Regions from separate parts of the Companilactobacillus sp. FL22-3 genome, predicted to be linked through region 2. Evidence: a T-box and tRNA genes for the amino acid it is inferred to sense, from the RefSeq annotation. Region 2 holds a T-box; the other holds one or more tRNA genes.
The links. A T-box is a leader RNA that pairs with one kind of tRNA and senses whether it is charged. The one in region 2 lies ahead of asnS (asparagine--tRNA ligase), so its partner is inferred to be a tRNA-Asn.

Region 1 (10,323 bases), on a different contig from region 2:
TGATGCTTTGGTATTGGTTCACTGCCGGCTTCCGTTCGGCTCTGAGGGGTCTGGAACGCCATGGGCATCGCTTTGAACCAATTGAAGTTCGCAATTGTTTCAAAGTCGAGCCTTGTTCTAAGTGTGCTTCGCCCACTAAGAACAATTTCATGGCTGAGACCCCTCAGAGCTCTCACTACAGCCTAGAATGTTAAAACATATTTGGATATCCCTCAAGTGAACAGGTTCAAGAGATAAAACAAGTTCAAAGGCAATAGCAAGTTCAAAGGCTAAAGATTAAAGTCAAAAACTTAAATCCTTAAAAGATAAAATGAACCAGTGTCTTTAAATGAATTAATATCTTTGATAGAAATTAAATAATGTATTGAATTGATATAGATAAAAGTCAATTCAATACATTTTTTTGTCTTGTCCTTTATCTTTTGCCCTTAAGCACCGAGGTTTTCCAGCTTCCACTCCTACCGAGCACAATCAAAAATGTGGGGACCCCTATATATATCACTAACAAATCAAATATGCAGTAACCCAAGTCAGGAGCGGAAGTTCTGGGGGATATCAGTGGTGAAATTTTACTTAATTGGCGAACCTTGCCAATTTAGTAAAAGGTCGAGCTTGAAGACAAGCGGTTCTCTTGGCTCCAAGTCGGCCCACCACGTTCCATATCCCCCAGAACTGGAGCGGATGACGGCAGTGAACAAAAAAAACACTGCACAAAAAAAAGCAGCCTTTCGGCTACTTAATTATTAATATCGTTGCTAATCAGTTACTTTTACTGAGTCAGCTTTTTCTACGGCAGCTCCAGCTAATGCACTGACATAGTTGACTGGCTTGTCAAAGTTTGGTTGGAACAAGAAATCAACCATTGATAATTCATCGATCGTAACGTTCTTTTGAATAGCTAATGATAAGAGGTTGGCAGATTGTGAAACGTCGTACTTACTTGTCAAAGCTCCACCAAGAACTTCTCTTGTTTCTGGATCCCAAACTAAGTTCATCAAAACTGGTGTAGTTGTCAACATGAATTCTGGACGGTAGTTATCTTCCAATGAAACTGTTTCAACTTTCTTGCCTAAAGCTTCGGCGTGAACTTTTGTCAAGCCACTGGCAGCATATGTTCTGCCAAACAATTCAACAGCTGAACTTGCTTGTGTACCCATGTATGCTTCGGTATCTTTTTCGATATTCTTACCTACTAAAATACCTTGACGTACGGAGTTAGTTGCTAATGGAATGTATTGATTGTCTTGAGTTGGGTTGTAGAAGACTGAAGCGGCATCTCCGGCTGAGAAGACGTCTGCTTTACTTGTGTGCATATATTCATCAACAATCAAAGCTCCATTTGGTAATGTTTCAAATTGATCTGAGAACATATCAGTATTAGGACGGAAACCAACGCACATAACGGCAATATCGGCTTCATATGAGTTCTTATCAGTCTTAACAATAACGCTGTGATCTGTTTCTTCGAATGATTGAACTTTTTCATTCAAGCCCAATGTAACGTTGTGATCACGGTAATCTTGTTCTGCTACTGCTGACATATTTGGATCTAAGTTCTTTGCTAAAACATCTGGCAAAGCATCGATCAAGGTTGTTTCTTTACCAAGTGTTGAATAGCCTTCTGCTAATTCGGCACCAATATATCCAGCACCGATAACGATTGCGCTCTTAATATCAGAAGCATTTTCCTTTAATTCTGTAGCGTTAGTCCAGTTCTTGCAGAGTTTTACTCGACTTGAATCAATTCCAGGAATTTGTGGAACGATTGGAGCAGAACCAGTTGTAATAACTAATTTGTCATAAGGCTGTTCAAAGGTTTCGCCGCTAACTAAGTTCTTAACTGATAATTTCTTAGCGTCAAAATCAATGTTAGTTACATCATGTTGCATGTGCATGTGAGCACCCATTTCTGTCAAAGCTTCTGGGCTAGCATAAAACATCTTATTAGGGTCTGAAACACGGTCACTGACCCACAAAGCAATCCCACATGATAAGAATGAAAGGTTATCATTACGTTCAAAGACGGAGACTTCCCAATCTGGATGCTCCTTTAAAATGTTCATTGCTGAAAATGTTCCAGCATGTGTACAACCTACGATACTAACTTTCATAATTGTAGCCACCTTTTTTACGTTATATTTACATTATAGTTAACATTTTAACATAATTAAAGCGTTTACATACTATTTAAAAAAATATATCTGGATTATAAATATTTGAATGTTAATTATAATTGCGTAACGTTATTCCTCATTTTCTCTATATCTGTGTATTAAGTATACAGGCGCCGAAAAAACTAGGTTACCATTATAATTGCACAAATAGTAGAATTTGTGTGTTTAATTATAAATAAATATTTTTATCAAAATTGAGTTACACTGTTTAAACACCTGTGGTATATTGTAATCGTGAAAGAGGTAGAGATATGAAAAATGCAAATTCCTTCTTTTTTTAACTCTTAATGTAGTTAACGGTACATCCTCATATCGTTAATCTTAAAAAGCTTACTCGCCTGGAAGAAAATTGCCCCCCTCAATCAATTTCCTTTCAAGGCGTATCCCATTATAATAATTACTTTGAATGCTTTCATTAATAACAAATCCCTCTCTATTTGACAATTTGGAAATCTCACAAGCGTTCATGTCTTACCTCCGACACTACTGGTAATGCTGCTACACATTCTTGTAGTAAAAAAAACAAGCCCGTCCCCCCAAGATGAGCTAGTTTTTTTTTGCCATTTTTTAATGTTTAGGCTTGAATCAGATTTATAAAAGAAATTTTTTCAAATATGAATCTTTCTGTTTAAACATATGTGGTATATTAATAACTGTGAAAGGGACAAAGATATGTAAATGCTATTTCTTCCTTTTTTTAACTCTTAATGAAGATAAGCGGTACATCCTCATACTGCTTACCTTATGCTTAACGCATTCTGAAAGAAGATTGCCCCCCTCAATCAATTTTCTTTCACACCCTCAAATGCGTATCCCATTACAATAATTTACTTTGAATGCTTTCATTAATTAACAAATTAATTAACAAATCCCTCAAATCCCTCTCTATTTGACAATAATATGGAAACCTCACAAGCATTCATATCTTTTCCCTGACACTACTGGTAATGCCGTTACACGCATGGTGTAACAAAAAAAACAAGCCCGTCCCCCCAGACAGGCTGTTTTTTTTTGCATTTTTTTCAATATTAATTCGAATAAAATCAGACAATTATCATTAATTCGTTTTGATTTAGTGCTTTGAAGCACTCGTTGTAGCATCGACTGTTTCGGTTTTAACTTCTGGTTTCTTAGAAGCACCGGAAGTTGCATCTAATTTAGCATCTGGATCCTTAACTAACTTTTGACCGGTAGCTTTGAGATATTCGTCAACGATTGGTTTTAGATCGACGGCCCACTCATTAACACCTTTGTAGTTGCCTTCTTCATCATGCATTGCTTTGTAATAATGCATAACATGATGCTTTTCTTCGTCGCCACCAGGGACAGGCATTGAAACTAAGTCCGTTTCGCCAGTTCTTAGAGCGTTGATAACTTGCTTAACATGTGTGATGACACGTTCGATGCTTGGATGAACTTTATCTAAACCATCACCCACTTGATCAGGAGTTCTTTTAGCTAACATCTTTTCAGTTGGCAAGAATTTATTGTAATAAATAAATTGATTATTCTCATCGACATAAGTCAATTCAATTGGAATCGTCTTGAGGAAGTAATTCAATTGATTAACTGTCAATAAACCACTATCTAATTTAACGTAAGTATTGCCGTCAACTGCATTGACCTTTTTAGCAGCCTGATCCAACCAATCATCAGCATTCATATCGATACCTTGAACAGTAGTGTCTGTTCCTTTCTTACCACTTAAATCTTCATCTTCGTATCCATTTGTTTGTCCCATCATATTAATCACCTTCGCAAATTTAACAAATTTTTCTAACGTTGATTGTAGAAAATCAATCGTTCGTTGATCCTTTAAATCATCATTTTCATCAAAAGCTTCTTTAACATTTCCTAACAAAAATTCATTCCCTGGCATAACGATAGCGTTGACACCGGGTGCCTCAAGAATCTGACGTAAGTGTAATTGTGCTCTGGAAGAACCTTGATTATGATATGAGGCTCCAACGATCATCACTGGCTTGCCATCCAAAGGATGAACTTCATAAGATAGCCATTCGATCACATTCTTTAACGCTGACGTGACGGTATGATTGTGTTCTGGTGTGGCCATGATAACTCCGTCAGCAGCACTGATCTTGCGGCATAAATTTTGAATTGCTTCACTGTTTGTTTGATCATCATCTTCATTGAACATCGGTACATCATTGATATTCAACAATTCGATATCAGCAACTCCTGCAAAATGTTTTTCCATAAATTGTAGTAACATTCGATTATATGATTGATCGGCAATCGATCCTGCTATTCCAACAAATTTCATCGTTTTCCCTCTAATCTTTGTCCCAGGAGAATTGTTCAGCCTTTTTCTTGTTGATGTCATGGGCATGATTCAATTCTTTGGAAATATTAACGAACTGTTCAAAGTCTTTAAAGAGACCATCCAATTGTTCAACCAATTGAACATCTTTTAAATCTCCTTTATCGTCAAACGCTTGTAATGAATGGCCTAATAAGAATTCAGAACTAGGCATGATCCGAGCTTTTAGTTCAGGTGAATCTAAAATCTGACGCAACTGAGCTTGGGCTCTTGATGATCCTAACGAACCGTACGAAGCACCGGTGATCATTACTGGCTTATCGACAAAGGGATGGATTTCATACGATAACCAGGCTAAGAAACTAGTCAAAGCGGCGGGAATCGAATGGTCATATTCTGGCGTTGAAATTATCACTCCATCAGCAGCCTCGATTCGTTGAGCAATTTTTTTGATTCCCTCAGGAATGTATTGATCAGCACTCTTCTTATAGATTGGAAAGCCTGCAATTTCAACTATCTCAATCGTAGCTTGATCTTGAAAATGTCTTTGCATATATTTTAGCAATTCCCGATTAGTTGATTGACTGGCATTGGTTCCAACAATAGCAATAAACTTATTCATATCATCATCCCATTTTCTATATATTCTCAAGTACATTGTAAAATGATTCACGAATAAAATCAATATAATTTTGTAATCGCTTTTATGTACAAAAATTATATTAAATGAAAGCTCGTCAACAGGCCACTAGTCACATGCGTCTGCAAATCTTTAGTCACAAAAATAGCCTCGATTCCAGGTTGCGATTCTATCAAAGCAGCTCCTTTTTCCATGCCTTGATAAAAGCCAATAGTAGACCAAATCTCGCCATCAATTGAACGATCACTCACAATCGTGACACTGGCCAGATTATTACTGATCGGATAACCGGTCTTGGAATCAAACATGTGGTGATACTCGTGACCATCGATAACTAACTTCCGTTCATAAATTCCAGACGTCCCAATCGACTTTGCCTTAGTTTGAATCACACCTAACGATACATCCCTTGGTGCAGTTGGATTTTGAACCCCAATATTCCACAACTTGTCAGCGTGCTGGCTTGGTCCAACTAATAAGACATTGCCACCTAAGTCAATGATGCCACTTTCTACACCACGTTTTTGCCACAACGCTTTAATACAATCGGCGATATAACCCTTAGCGATTCCGCCCAAATCAATCTCCATACCCTTTTCCAACAAAAAGACTGAGTGCTGTTGGTCATTAAGAAGGATTTTTTCTGGATCAATAATTTTTAGGCGTTCCTGAATAGCTGCATCTGTTGGTTTATTAGCACCCTTGAAGCCAATTTTCCACAATTTAACCAACGGTCCAATTGCGACATTGAACCCTAGATGTTTGCGACTGACCAAGACAGCTTCCTTAATCAGAGCATATGTATCCACAGGAACCTCGACTGCTTTGATCCCGGCGTTGTCATTGATCGACATGACCTCTGATTTAGTTCGATTGACAGTCAACTTATCTTCAAAACGCTGAATCAAGTTATACCCCGCCTCCAAATCATTTTCGGTGGCAGGCGTCGCAACTGATAAATTTATGACCGTTCCTAACGCATAATAACTCTTATTGATTAGTCCCATGATACTTCCTCAATTCGTTTCTAAATTCTTTATAGCAGTGAAACATGTCGTTTTCAATAATGAGAACTTATTCACAATGATTATATTTAGAGTTATATTAATCATAACATTGAGAGGAAATGGAGTGAGTGAAATGTTTGCAGATTCAAATTTAAAATGGAACGCAACTTATGATGTGATTGTCTTAGGATTCGGTGGTGCTGGAGCTTCGGCAGCTCGTTTTGCCGCAGATAACGGAGCCAAAGTTCTCATTACTGACTCAGCACCCGAAGGTCACGAAGGTGGTAATACCCGTTATGCAGGACAAGTTATTTCATCTGGTGATGATCTTGAAGATTTACGTAAGTATTACGAAGATTTAGCTTTCCCTTTGTCATATGATCACGATTTAATGGATACTTTTGTTCAAGGTCTCTATCAAATTCCTAATTATTTGAGTAAATATTTAGGCGTAACGCCTTTTATTATGGGTAAACATCCCGATTCACCAGTCTCAAAAGCCTTGTACTTCATGGCACATGAATACCCCGAATTCCGTGGTCAAAAGACTCATGAACTAGTCGCAGTCCACGAAGGAGTAGCTGACTCGGCACTGTGGAAAAATCTTCGTCAACAAGTCCTCAACCGAGCCGATCAAATTGATGTCTTGTACCATACGCCAGCCAAACACTTGATACAAGATCCTAAGAATCACGCCATTGTTGGTGTCCAAATCGAGCGTAACGGTCAACTATTGAACGTCCAAGCTAAGAACGGCATCGTTATGGCAACAGGTGGCTTTGAAAACAATCCGCAAATGGTCGAGAACTACTTAGGCGAAACTAGCCTCAATCCTATTGGCTCACTCTACAACAAGGGTATCGGCATTAAAATGGCCAGTGAAGTTGGTGCTAAACTCTATAATATGAATAATTACGAATCATATGGCATTTTCCATGGACTCACGCCAAAACCTAAAGCCGGTCAACGTTCACAATTCTTACCATTCGATTGGCCCGCTTTCCATCAAGGCAGTTTAATCGTTGTTGGCGATGATGGTACTCGCTACTTCGATGAAAATGAGATGCACCGTCACGGACACATTCAAGATCACGGAAACTGGCGGATTCCTTTGGCTCAACGTCATCCGTTCGTTATCTTCGACCAAAAGAAGTACGATGAATTAGCTAATGATAAAGACGCCCCTTACCCAGAATTTTTAGACTCAGTTGTTAAAGCTGACAACCTGACTGCTTTAGCAAAAGTCCTCGATGTCACAGTTGAAAAACTTAGTCAAACAATCAAGGACTTCAACCACTTTGCTGAAATAAAGCATGACTATGCCTTTAACCGTGACGCTGATACCTTGAGTGCCTTTGATGATGGTCCTTACTACGCTTTGGCCATGGTACAAGGATTATTGAATACTCAAGGAGGTCCGGTTCATAATTCTCAAGCTGAGGTGCTGGATAATGACGATACGGTGATCCCTCATTTATACGCTGCCGGTGAATTGGGTAGTTTAATGGGACGCCAATATAACGGTGGTAGTAACCTAGCCGAAGATTTGATTTTTGGAAAGATTGCCGGTGAAAATGCTGCTAGTCTTAAAAAAGAAATTGCTACACCGACAGTCGATGCTCAAACTTCTGCCAGCGTTCACGAATCCGGTCTTGGTTCAGATATCGGTGAAGAAAACTATGAGACTAAAGAGAATCAATATATCGGTAAATCGACTGCTGGGATGGGAAATGAAATCGTCGTCCGTGTTACCGCTGAGAACAAAGATGATATTCAAGCAATCGAAGTCCTAAAGCAAAGTGAATCCGATGATTATGGACTCAAAGCAGTCAAAGAATTACCACAAGAAATCGTGGCAAAAAACTCCGTTGATGTCGATTCAATTTCCGGTGCTTCTGCTTCTAGCAAAGCTATCAAAGAAGCTGTCGCCAATGCTTTAAAGCAAATTAAATAATTACTCAAACTATGAAGTTAGAACATAACTGTGGGACAAAAGCACAATTGCTTGTGCTTAGACTAAATAGAGCGGCAACTCGATTTTGAGTTGCCGCTCTATTTACATTAATACTTGTTTTTAGCAGGGAAAATAAAAAAAGAGAAACACTAAGGTTTCTCTTGGGAGTTTGTTACATCAATACTTTATCAAGAATGCCGTCTGCAGGAGTCGAACCTGTGACCGCCGGTTTACGATACCGATGCTCTACCAACTGAGCTAAGACGGCTTAATAAAAAGATTACATCTAATCTCATCAACTAGATGTAATCTATGGGACACCTAGGTAATTCCTAAGTATTTATAACTCCGGTTGTCAGACTCGAACTGACGACAACCTGATTAACAGTCAGGTGCTCTACCAACTGAGCTAAACCGGAATAATTTAATAGCTCTTAACAGAACTATTAAATCTTATCAATTTATAGACTTAAGGTCAATAACTATTTGGCATTTTCTTTAGTAATTTTAGTTACGCCACCCATGTATGGAACCAAAACTTCTGGGATTGTCACTGAACCATCTTCATTTTGATAGTTTTCAAGAATTGCAGCTACAGTACGGCCGGCAGCAAGTCCAGAACCATTCAAGGTATGAGCCAATTGTGTCTTACCATTGGCATCACGATATCTAATATGTGCTCGACGTGCTTGGAAGTCCAAACAGTTAGAACAACTTGAAACTTCACGATACTTATCTTGAGCAGGCATCCAGACTTCAAGGTCATAAGTCTTAGCGGAACTGAAACTAGCATCCCCACTTGAAAGTACGATCACGTGATATGGAAGGCCCAATTGCTTCAAGATATTTTCAGCATTAGCAGTCAATTTTTCCAATTCATTGTATGATTCTTCAGGTTTAGAAACTTTAACCATCTCGACCTTATTGAATTGGTGCATTCTGATCAAGCCACGAGTATCACGTCCAGCAGAACCAGCTTCAGAACGGAAACAAGGTGTCAAAGCTGTAACATACTTAGGCAAATCTTTTTCGTCCAAAATCTTATCGGCAAAGTAATTTGTCAAAGGAACTTCGGCTGTTGGAATTAAAGTCAAAGGATTTTCGTCAACCATAACCGTATAAACGTCTTCGGTAAACTTAGGAAATTGACTAGTTCCAAACATTGCTCCATTGTTGACCAAATATGGAGGGATAACTTCGGTATAACCTTCTTTTTGATGTTGATCCAACATAAAGTTATAAACCGCACGTTCAAGCCGAGCACCCATGCCGATGTAGTAAACGAAGCGTGATCCAGAAACCTTTGTGGCTTGTTCAAAGTCAAGAATTCCTAATTCTTCACCGATATCCCAGTGATGACGAGGTTTGAAACCTTCCTTAGGAATCGCACCAACTTTTCTGATTTCAACATTAGTACTATCATCAGGTCCAACTGGAACAGAATCATCAGGAATATTAGGTAGGCGGACCAAAATGTAATTCATCTTACCTTCAGTTTCTTCCAAGTCAGCATCGATTTTCTTAATGTCAGCTCCAACTTGTTTCATAGCAGCAATTTCATCACTAGCGTCTTCTTTATTACGTTTCTTGTTAGCGATACCTTGGGAAACTGTGTTTCTCTTTTCCTTCAAAGTTTCTGTTTGAACTAACAATTCACGACGTTTTTTATCATATGATAATAGTTCGTCAATTTCATCGCTTTTTACACCACGAGAAGCCAACTTGTTTTTGATCCATTCAGGGTCTTTTCTGATCAATTTAATATCTAACATAAACGCTCTCCTTTTACATATCAGTAATAACTTAATTTACTGTCACCATTTTGATTCAACCAAAACTGTGGCAAAAAAATCTTGAGAAAATAAAAAATGGCCGAATCATCCCTCTAAAGGGACGAATCGGCCATTCGCGGTACCACCCAGCTTCAGCGTATACAAATACACTGCACTTTCAGATTTTATCGGATCAACCCGAACGGCATTACCCGTTGCTAGAATGCTGGAATATATAACCATCACGATTTTCACCAACCATCGCTTCTCTGAAAGGTTTTTGAGTAGGCACTCTTTAAGCTTTTTAATATTCTTCGTTAATCATAATTTAATTTAGATCAAATTTCAACTAGTAGTCAGTGCCTCTTTTAGTTTCTTCGACATCAATATCTTCTAGTTTTAAGAATTTGGTCTTATATCTAATCTTGTAGTAAGCCCAGCAGATGAACAAAATAATCAATCCACTGTAGCTGATCAAGAGTCGGCCAAAGTTAA
Region 2 (10,323 bases):
AAGTTTAGACCCACTTTTCGTAATTAATAATCAGTGTGTGGAGTATAGCCAGGATTCAAATTTGGATCCATTTGCCAGTAATAATAAAAATCAGGATCAGATGTTGGCTCAGGCAATGGGTGGTTAAAAGTCATATGGCTAATTGGCACATAATCGTCATTAGAAATTTGAACATACTTCTTACCTAAACGGTTAACAATGTATTTACCAATTCTCCATTGAGAACCTTGTGGCAAAAAGGTATCAGAAAAATCATTTGACCTTTTGCTGATAGTAAGTGTTCCACTTGGTGTAGATACTGTTCCAATCAAAGCAGTTTGAGCAGGTTGTTGTGTAGCGCTACCATCTAAGCTCGAATCGGCTGCTTTCAAATACTCATTAGTTGCAACTTGATAAAAAGTTTCATTATTAATAGAAATTGTTTTACCAACAGCCCATTTAGTATTTGGAGCGAGCTCTCGATCAGTAATCAAACTTCCAGTAGATGTATAAAGTCTAGCTGGACCTTGAGTAGTGGTTGTGGCAACTCCAGAAGCCGAAACATCATTTTGCGATGTAGCAAGTCCCCCTATAGTTGCTATAGCTAAAGCGGCAAGCAAAGCTACAGATTTTGCAGTTTTCATAAAAAATCCCCCTTATAAAAGTTCATCCTATATTATGAACAATTTAATAATAGAGTAAATTTATCAGCAAATCAATATTAAAATAATTATTTATAGTTTCAGGTGATCCTCACCATATCGGTTTTTATTTTTATCCTAAATCACAAATTTATTTTCCTAAGGTTACAATAACTATTAAGCATATTATTTTTTATGTCTAATCATATTAGGAAATTATTTCTTACATATAATGATATATTAATGTCCTCACATAGAACTAGAATACGAATTGGATAGTAATTAAAGATAAAATTATACTTTTAAAAACAGGAAAATTTATTGTGAGGGATAATAATGAAAAAAGTACATTCTAATTCATACAAAAAATTTAATAAAAAGTTTATCGTAACTGCCCTCGGAGTAGCAGCTTTAGGAGTCCAATTAGTTCAAACTAATACAGCAAAGGCCGATACTACATCGGATTCAACTGGTTCATCTACTGAACAAGCAAGCAATGTTAACAAGAATGAAGCAGCAATCGCTGACAGCTCAAGTATCAAAGACAATGGAAATAGCAGCATCACTAATGAAACATCAAATAAGATGGATTCCAACGCTGGCCAAAATAATTCTGAAACTGACACAACCAAATCTGGTGTCGTAGCTGCTAGTGATGATATTTCAAATACTTCAACCGGTACAACAGCTGGAACGAATTTGGAATCATCAACCACTACTAATAATACAAATAATGGCTCTGACACCGATACCACTAAAAATTCAACTCAAGAAGCTCAACCTGTTGTTGATACTGCCACAAATTCTGACGATGTTTTGATCAATAATCCAGAAGTAAAGCCCCTTAATTATCCAGATCCAGTTAAGGCGGCAGTTTCTATCAGTGCAACTAATGACAAAGCCAGTGCAACATCTCAATCAACTGATGACAACAAAGATGACACTATAATTGTAGATGCACATGCAAAAACTATAACTGCAAATTACACGATTACCAATACCTCTGATAAGGCACAATCTGACTATGAAACAGTTTTGATGTTGCCAAAATATGAAAAAATGTATAATAATAATAGTATTCTGATGTCTGATGACACTGACCTAAAGTCCTACATTACCGGACTACCTACAGGGGCTAAAGTTACTTACCTAACAGACACTGGTGGCTACGCTACTTATGAGCAACATATCGCAGACGATCCTAATTTTAAACTATCCAGTGTAAATGAAATTAAGATTGTTCCATCTGGAACTTCTTTAGGAGTGGGTCAAACAATCAAGGTAACCATACCTCTTGTAAATAATAATAAGAGTACCACTCAAGCCCAAACCGCTACGCTTGGTGTTTATACATATACAAACTATTTTAGAGAAGCTTATTTAACAGCTTATTTTAAAGGTTTTAGTGATAATATATCTGGCAGTAGCATCAAGGGGCAATATCCAGCCGTAACTGTCAATCAGTTGAATGTTTCTTATACAGCAGCTGATAAAGAACTTCAAGATCAAATGCCTTCTTACATTTCTGGTAGCGATATCCAAATCAATAATTTTAATCAATCAGACAAGAACCAACTTGTTGATGCAAACAAAACTAATTGGACATATATCAGTGATATCTACGTTAACTTGGTTAACAACGGCATCACAAAAATTGCAAACAACGATGGCTACTCAATGCTTTTGAATCCTGACGGTTCACAGCAAACTGAATATTCATATATAAATTCTGGATCTCAAACTGGCCCCACTATTCATCCTAATCCTAACAATGAAGGCACTTCAGGTGGCTCTTCTATTGGAACAATTCCTGGCATTTATATTTCCATGAGACACGTCATTAATGCCTCCGATGGCACTACAAAAGTTGGTGAAACTTGGACCGCAGCAGACAACTTGAAATCAGTTCAAGACAACAATGATACCACTTTAACTGGTAATGATGCTGTCAATGCTGTTTCAACAACAATCACAGACAAAAATGGTGTTCTAAAAGATGGTAAAGTCGTCAAGGCTGGTACGTTCACTGTTACTTATACTTACAAGCTAAAAGATGGTACTCCTATCATTAAGACAGTCACCGTTACTGCAGACCCTGCAAAGAATAACAATTCTGGATCATCTACAAATAATTCTGGCTCTTCAAATAACTCAAGTGGAACGTCAACTGACACAAGTGATCCACTAATTTCACCTAACTCACCTGAAGACATTAACGATGTTGACCGTTTAGTTTCTACACATCCTAAGTTGGGCAATGTCACTCTTTACACGCTTGAAGTGTCAAAAGTTCAAAATCGTAGTCTAAAACCCGCGACCGACTGGTTCAGTGATAAAGAAATGAGTTTCGGTGGTGATACATACTATCGTGTTGCTACTAACGAATGGGTCAAAGCAGCGAGTGTTTATGTCTATGAAAATAGAAATATTGTTATCCAAACTAATGCAGATCAACAATTAGTTGACTCACAAGGCAATAACATTACAAGCCATGAACTTCTTGCTAACACTGCATGGAGAGTAGATCGTATCGCTTATATCAATGGTAAAACTTACTATCGTGTTGCCACAAATCAATTTGTTCCAACCGATGCCGTAACTGTTTTATAAAATCCAGCGAATTAAAAAAACGTAAAGCCCAATGACTTTACGTTTTTTCGTACCTAATTAAAATTCAGCATTACCTGGTGTTCTTGGATAAGCAATGACATCTCTGATATTTTCCATACCAGTAATGTACATAACTAATCTTTCAAAACCAATACCAAAGCCTGAGTGAACTGTACCACCGTACTTACGCAATTCTAAGTACCACTTGTAGTCTTCTTCGTTCATATCAAGTTCAGCCATTCTCTTTTCAAGCTTATCTAAACGTTCCTCACGTTGTGATCCACCGATCAATTCACCAATTTCAGGAACTAACAAGTCAGCAGCGGCGACAGTCTTACCATCGTCATTAGCACGCATATAGAAGGCTTTGAATTCCTTTGGATAATCAGTAATGAAGACTGGCTTCTTGTAAACTTGTTCTGAAAGATAACGTTCATGTTCGGAATCAAGATCAAGTCCCCAATATGGTTTAACTTCAAATTCAACGTCAGTTGCTTTTTCCAAAATATCGATTGCATCTGTATAAGATACATGAGCAAATTCCTCACCGGCAGTTGCCTTCAAGCGGTCGATCAAAGTGTTATCAACGTTTTCGTTCAAGAAATCAAGTTCTTCTTTAGCATTGTCCATAACGTAGTTGATTACGTATTTCAACAATTCTTCTGAACAATCCATTTCATCTTGCAAGTCTGCAAAGGCCATTTCTGGTTCAATCATCCAGAATTCGGAAGCATGGCGTCCAGTATGGGAATTTTCAGCTCTAAACGTTGGGCCAAATGTGTAAACATTTCTGAAAGCTAAAGCAAATGGTTCAACTTCAAGTTGTCCAGAAACGGTCAAATTGGTTTCCTTTCTAAAGAAGTCTTCATTGTAATCAACTTTACCTTCATCAGTTTTAGGGACGTTGTTCAAATCTAATGTTGTAACTTGGAACATTTCACCGGCACCTTCAGCATCTGAACTAGTGATGATTGGTGTGTGAACATAAACAAAGTCATGTTTTTGTAAGTATTCGTGAATGGCAAAGGCTGCTAGTGAACGAATACGGAAAACGGAATAAAAAGTATTTGTTCTAGGACGCAAATGAGCGATCGATCTCATAAATTCATATGAGTGTGCTTTCTTTTGGAGTGGGAAGTCGGGATCTGATGCTCCTTCTTCGACAACTTCAGTTGCATGAATTTCGAATGGTTGTTGAGCTTTTGGCGTTAAAGCTAATTCACCGACAACTTTGATTGTTGTACTAATAGGAAACTTTACAACTTCTGCGTAATTTTCCATATCGCTAGTAATAACGACTTGCACATTCTTGAAGAATGAACCATCGTTTAGTTCAATAAAACCAACACGCTTAGAACCTCTAATTGTTCTGATCCAACCTGATACAGTGATCTTGTCACCATCAGCAAATTCTTTTTTGTATAAATCTTTCACTAAGACATCTTCCATTGTTATTTCTCCTTAATTCTTTGGAATACTATGTGATGAAATGAAAAAAAGATCCTCCATCCCCAGTAAAAGGGACGAAAGATCTTTCCGCGGTACCACCCAAGTTTTTTTATAAAAAACACCTCAAAGTACATCAAATACTTGCCAATTATAACGTACTGGAATACGTCTGAACCTACTCTCGAAATTTCAGCCAGAAGACCAAAGATGTTTTTCCTATATACCGACACGCCAAGTTCTCACTTATCTTGACTCCCTGTGGATAAAGTACATAGTACTCCTTCTTTTCAATATCTAAGATATTTTTATTTTCTTAAATGTAGCATATTTTCATAAGGAATGTAAAGTACAATATTATTAGAAATAATTGAAAATGGAGGAAAGCATGAAAAAAGTCTCAAAATTTTTGCTTAGTTTGGGTATATTTCTAATTATTCTAGTTATCGCCAGTATCAGTTTCATTAAAATCAAGGAGTATCCTCCCTCCGTCTTAGCCAACAACGCCGCCAAAGAAAGCACAGTCGTCAGCAATACTATCAAATTTCAAGGCGATGATACCAAACCAATGATTATCTTCTATCCTGGGGCCTTAGTTGACCCTAAGAGTTACAGCATTTGGGCGCAAAAAGTAGCTCAAGCAGGCTACAGCGTTTACATTGTCAGATTTCCATTAGACTTGGCAATTTTAAATACGAATGCAGCAAATAAGGTTCAAAACAACCAGCCTTACATCATCGGTGGTCATTCATTAGGTGGTACGATGGCCTGCCGTTACGCTAAGAATCATGCCGACAAGTTAAAAGGTGTCTTCTTATTAGCCAGCTATCCTGAAACTGAAGGTGATTTACATAAGATCAAAATCCCCGTCCTCTCCGTAACTGCTTCAAGAGATGGAGTTTTAAACAGAGCAAACTACCAAAAGGCCAAAAAGCTGTTACCAGCCAATACAGATTTTGAACAAATTGCTGGTGGCAACCATGGTGGTTTTGGAAGCTATGGATTACAGAAAGGTGATCACAAAGCTCAGATCAGTAACGTAAAACAACAAAATATTATAAGTTTATTACTAATAAATTGGCTAAATCAGGAAATCAGTAGTTAATTTAAAGCGTTTTCATAAAAAGCCACAAAAGCGGATACATTTTTGTTATACTCAGGTTAGTCGTTATCATTTTTTGGGGGAAATATGACTATATTAGTAAAGAAAGACATCAATCTATCAACCGCTGCCACATCATTTCTTCAAGAATATCTTGAACACATCCAAGCGGTTAATCAAAAAGACATTTATGAGGGTTTAAATAACCACCAAATTCTAAAGAATAAATTCATCTTTAAAATCTACCAATTAGAAAATCTTGATTTAGCGCATGTTGACACGCATTTCGATGGCAAACAACTCCAAGTTTTTGCGAACATTTGGAATGAAGAGTCAACAAATATTGGCTCGATAATCTTGGACGACGACTTAAAGTCTGCACTCAAGCAAGATTCTTATCCTACCCTTTTGATTCATGGTGGCCCTTTTAAAGAGGTTGTCACGGATGAATATGGTGATGACAAAATCGTCGACGGTGTCGAACCATACCATCTAACGCTAGAAATTCATCAAAGCGAGCCACGTAACAGTTCGATCCAGAGGTTAGATACCGCCTATCATCAAGCTTTTAAGACTGAAAATAGTTTAGTCAATTTTGCTAAAAACTTAATTAGATGTTTTGCGGTCTTAGGCTTAATCATGGGTCTGGGCTTTATGTACTTCGGCTTTTTATTGACTGGCGTCTTAGTAATCATTGCTTTTTTCGGATTCAATCTATATACTCTACTGCTTGCTGACACGCATAGTAATGCCAACGTATCGCAACAACGAATCAACCCTTAACAGTAATAAAGAGAGGACCTAATTCACACGAATTAGGTCCTCTCTTTTTGATTAATAGCCAATTAGCTTATTTACGATAAATTCCTCGATCTTTAATATACCAAGCAACATCGTCAGGAACAAAATATTTCAGCGACTTTCCTTCACGAACCCTTTGCCGAATAACTGTTGAACTAATTTCAATCACGGGCGTATTGACCCACATAATTGGGAAATGAGACTTTTTCTCAAATCCTTTTCGACAGACACCGACGAACTGAACTTCCTTGACAAGTTCATTGATATGGGACCATTTAGAAAGATTCTCAACCATATCATAGCCGACGATCAAGTAATATTTCGTATCAGGATGACGCTGTTTTAGTTTATTGACCGTTTCATAAGTATAACTGACTCCACCAAGATCGATATCGGTCATATCTAGCTCAAAGTGAGGATTGTCTCTGATTCCAAATTTTACCATGTTGATTCGATCATCGACACTAACTTTGGGAATATAACGACTGATTCCTTGATGTGGCGGTACTTTATCGGGAATAAATAAAATCTTATCCAAATCCAATTGTTCATAAACTTGTTCAGCAATCATCAAATGACCATTGTGAATCGGATTGAACGGTCCAGCCAAAATACCGACATGCTTCTTATGTCCAGTCGTTTGTAATTGGGGCTGGACTTTTGGTTTAGTAATAACTGACGTTGCAGCATTCATAAATTCACCTGCTTTAAGAAACTATTTTCAGTTATTATTATAGTCTAAAATCTTATTATTTTTGATAATCTTGAATTGATTTTTGCAGCCGCGTTAAACCATCTTGAATCATAACCTGTGGACTGGCAATATTCATGCGGATAAAGTGTTGACCATCGCCACGATAAACTGAACCGGGATTAACGATCAAACCGCTGTCTTGACGAATAAAGTCACTCAAAGCTTGTGAATCTTGCGTGAGCTGTCCCACATCAAACCATAACAAGTAAGTGGCTTCACTGGGAACTAATCTAATTTCAGGAAGCTTCTGTTCTACAAAATCAGTTACTAATTGCCGATTACTCCGTAATTGTTTTTTCAAAGCTTTTAACCAGGCATGTCCTTCATTGTAAGCAGCAATCGTTCCGGGAACAGCTAGAAGATTGGGTTCAGCCAATTCTTCACTATTCAACCCCCGGTTAACTTGGGCTCGCAAGTTGGCATTTGGAACAATCAAAGTTGCTGCATGTAACGCCGCTACGTTGAACGTTTTGCTTGGTGAAACGGCCACTACCACATTATCCAAATACTTAGTCTCAAGTCCAAAGAGTGGCTGATAATCCTTAGAAGTTAAAGTTAAATCGCCATGGATCTCATCGCTAAATAATTTAACTTGGTATTGCTGACACAATTTAGCAATTTTGGTCAATTCTTCAATACTCCAGATTTTACCGATTGGATTATGGGGATTGCAAAGAATCATCATATTAGTCAAAGGATCACTTAACTTTTCTTCCAAATCAGCAAAGTCAATCTGATAAGTCAGGCTCTTTTGGTCGTAGACTAAGTCGTTTGAAACGATATGACGCCCATTATTTACGATCGAATTGTAAAAGATATTATACACCGGAGCTTGAACTAAGACATTGTCGCCTAATGAAGTCAGTCGTCTTACTGCCGAAGAGATAGCTGGTACAACACCGGTCGCAAAGAGCATCCAGTCAGTTTCTGGCTTGACATGATGTTCTGTCTGATACCAGTTATCTACTGCCTGGAAATATTCATTTGGAATCTCCTCGTAACCAAATAAGCCCATTTTAACTTTTTCTTGCATGGCCGCGATGATTTCAGGGGCTGTGGGAAAATCCATATCGGCGGTAGTCATTGGTAATTCATTAGTGCCAACATCCCACTTAGAAGAGTTGCCGCCACGGACACGATTTAGAGTTTCAAAGTCATATTCCATCTAAACACCTCGTGAAGAACTTTTTTCTTGAACTTGAATATCGGTTGCTTTTGGATCGATCTTAGGATCATCAAAAATAATCTCATCGACTGATTTCACTTTGATCAAACCGCTGATTGGATTCTTGATACTCATCAGACCGGTAGTAATTTCAGCCCTTATATTTGAACAGTATTCAAATGCCAAATCGGTTCTCAAGACTTTACAATTGACCATCTTTAGACCATCGATATAACAGAGTCCTTGATCACTTTCAATTGTACAATTGATCAACGTAATATTCTTGGTGTTCCAAGCTAAATATTCACCACTGATCTTGGAATCATAAATCGTGACATTTTCACAATTCCAAAAGGCATCTTTAGAGACAAAAGTTGAATTATGAATTTCAATATTCTTCGCACCGTCAAAAACATAGTTACCTACTACATTAAGATTCTCGGCATAGATATTGTCACTATCTTTACCAAAGTAATCTCCATTAACTTGAACATCTCGCAGATCAATATCGCTACACGTCCACAAAGTCTCTTCAGCATCAGCAAAATGAACATTTTTGAGCCGAATATCAGTTGCTCTCCGGAACAACTTAGGAGCCTGCAAAGCCGAATTATTGATTTCAATATTATGTGTATACCAAATACCAGAACGGGACATAGTTTCAAAAATACTGTTGGAAACTTTGATGTCTTTGGCATACCAGAGTGGATATTTCCACTTGAATACTACATTATCTAGGGTTAAATCTGAAACTTCTTTCAATGGTGATTCACCTTCACCAAAGGTTGTATCTTTAATATCTGTAGCTTGAATTTTGAATAGTGGACGTTCACCATCAAAAAAGCCTTCTGAAATTTGTTTTCTCATCTAAGTACTTCCAATTATTGATTTATGATTTTAGTTTAAGGTTTAAAAAGAAATATGTTAAATACTCATCTTAAATAGTTAATCATGCTTTTTACTTATAATTAATTTAAATCATCGTTTTGTAATTCATACAATTGTGCATAGTGACCACCTTTTGCCAACAATTCTTCATGCGTACCTCGTTCGATGATCTTGCCTTGATTCAAGACTAAAATCTGATCAGCATCCTGAACGGTTGATAAACGGTGAGCCACTGCAATTGTAGTCCGGTCGTCACGCATTTTAGCAAGCCCTTGAGTAATACTCTGTTCCGTCTGAGGATCGATATTAGCCGTCGCCTCATCAAGAATCAATACTTTGGGATTTCTGACGATGGTGCGGGCAAAGGATATCAATTGTCTTTGACCGGTTGAAAAACTAGCTCCTCTTTCACTTACTTTAGCATGATATTTATTGGGAAGTTTTTGAATAAAATCATCAGCGTCGACAAACTTTCCTGCCTGCTCAACTTGTTGTTCCGTAATTTTCTCATCAAACATCCGAATATTCTTTGCAATATCACCGTAAAATAAATATGGTTCTTGAATCACTAAGCCCAAATTCTGCCGCAATTCTTGTGTTGAATAGTCTCGAATATCATGACCGTCGATCAAAATCTGACCTTCACCAAACTCGTAGAATCGCAGCATCAAATTGATAATGGAACTCTTTCCACTTCCGGTGTGTCCTACAAAAGCTACTGTCTGCCCTGGTTGAACGGTAAAATTAATATCCTTTAAAACTGGCTTACCAGGGACATAACTAAAGGTCACGTGGCGAAATTCAATTTTACCAGCTGTGATCTTCAACTGACTGGACTCATTTTGCGCTGGAGCAGCAGTTGGATTATCAAATAGCTTCATGATTCGATATCCGGCCACGAGACCATCTTGGTAAAAGGACATGTAATTCATCACAT

Region 1: it has a tRNA-Asn gene. The T-box ahead of asnS (asparagine--tRNA ligase) is inferred to sense a tRNA for this amino acid. The anticodon was not compared.

Annotation. Positions count from the first base shown of each region.
Region 1 is NZ_JBTYYZ010000003.1:20,253-30,575, forward strand. Features, by position in the region: gene ACYT32_RS03415 (FAD-dependent oxidoreductase) at 756-2,111, opposite strand; gene ACYT32_RS03420 (NAD(P)H-dependent oxidoreductase) at 3,247-4,458, opposite strand; gene ACYT32_RS03425 (NADPH-dependent FMN reductase) at 4,469-5,077, opposite strand; gene ACYT32_RS03430 (FAD:protein FMN transferase) at 5,173-6,102, opposite strand; gene ACYT32_RS03435 (FAD-binding protein) at 6,236-8,056, shown strand; tRNA gene ACYT32_RS03440 (tRNA-Thr) at 8,252-8,324, opposite strand; tRNA gene ACYT32_RS03445 (tRNA-Asn) at 8,403-8,475, opposite strand; gene serS (serine--tRNA ligase) at 8,539-9,828, opposite strand; gene ACYT32_RS03455 (amino acid permease) at 10,178-10,323, opposite strand, start outside.
Region 2 is NZ_JBTYYZ010000008.1:129,464-139,786, reverse strand. Features, by position in the region: gene ACYT32_RS08910 (SLAP domain-containing protein) at 24-623, opposite strand; gene ACYT32_RS08905 (SLAP domain-containing protein) at 957-3,230, shown strand; gene asnS (asparagine--tRNA ligase) at 3,288-4,679, opposite strand; T-box leader at 4,747-4,980, opposite strand; gene ACYT32_RS08895 (alpha/beta fold hydrolase) at 5,065-5,781, shown strand; gene ACYT32_RS08890 (hypothetical protein) at 5,866-6,561, shown strand; gene ACYT32_RS08885 (nicotinate-nucleotide adenylyltransferase) at 6,629-7,273, opposite strand; gene ACYT32_RS08880 (MalY/PatB family protein) at 7,329-8,498, opposite strand; gene ACYT32_RS08875 (DUF3737 family protein) at 8,499-9,365, opposite strand; gene ACYT32_RS08870 (ABC transporter ATP-binding protein) at 9,467-10,323, opposite strand, start outside.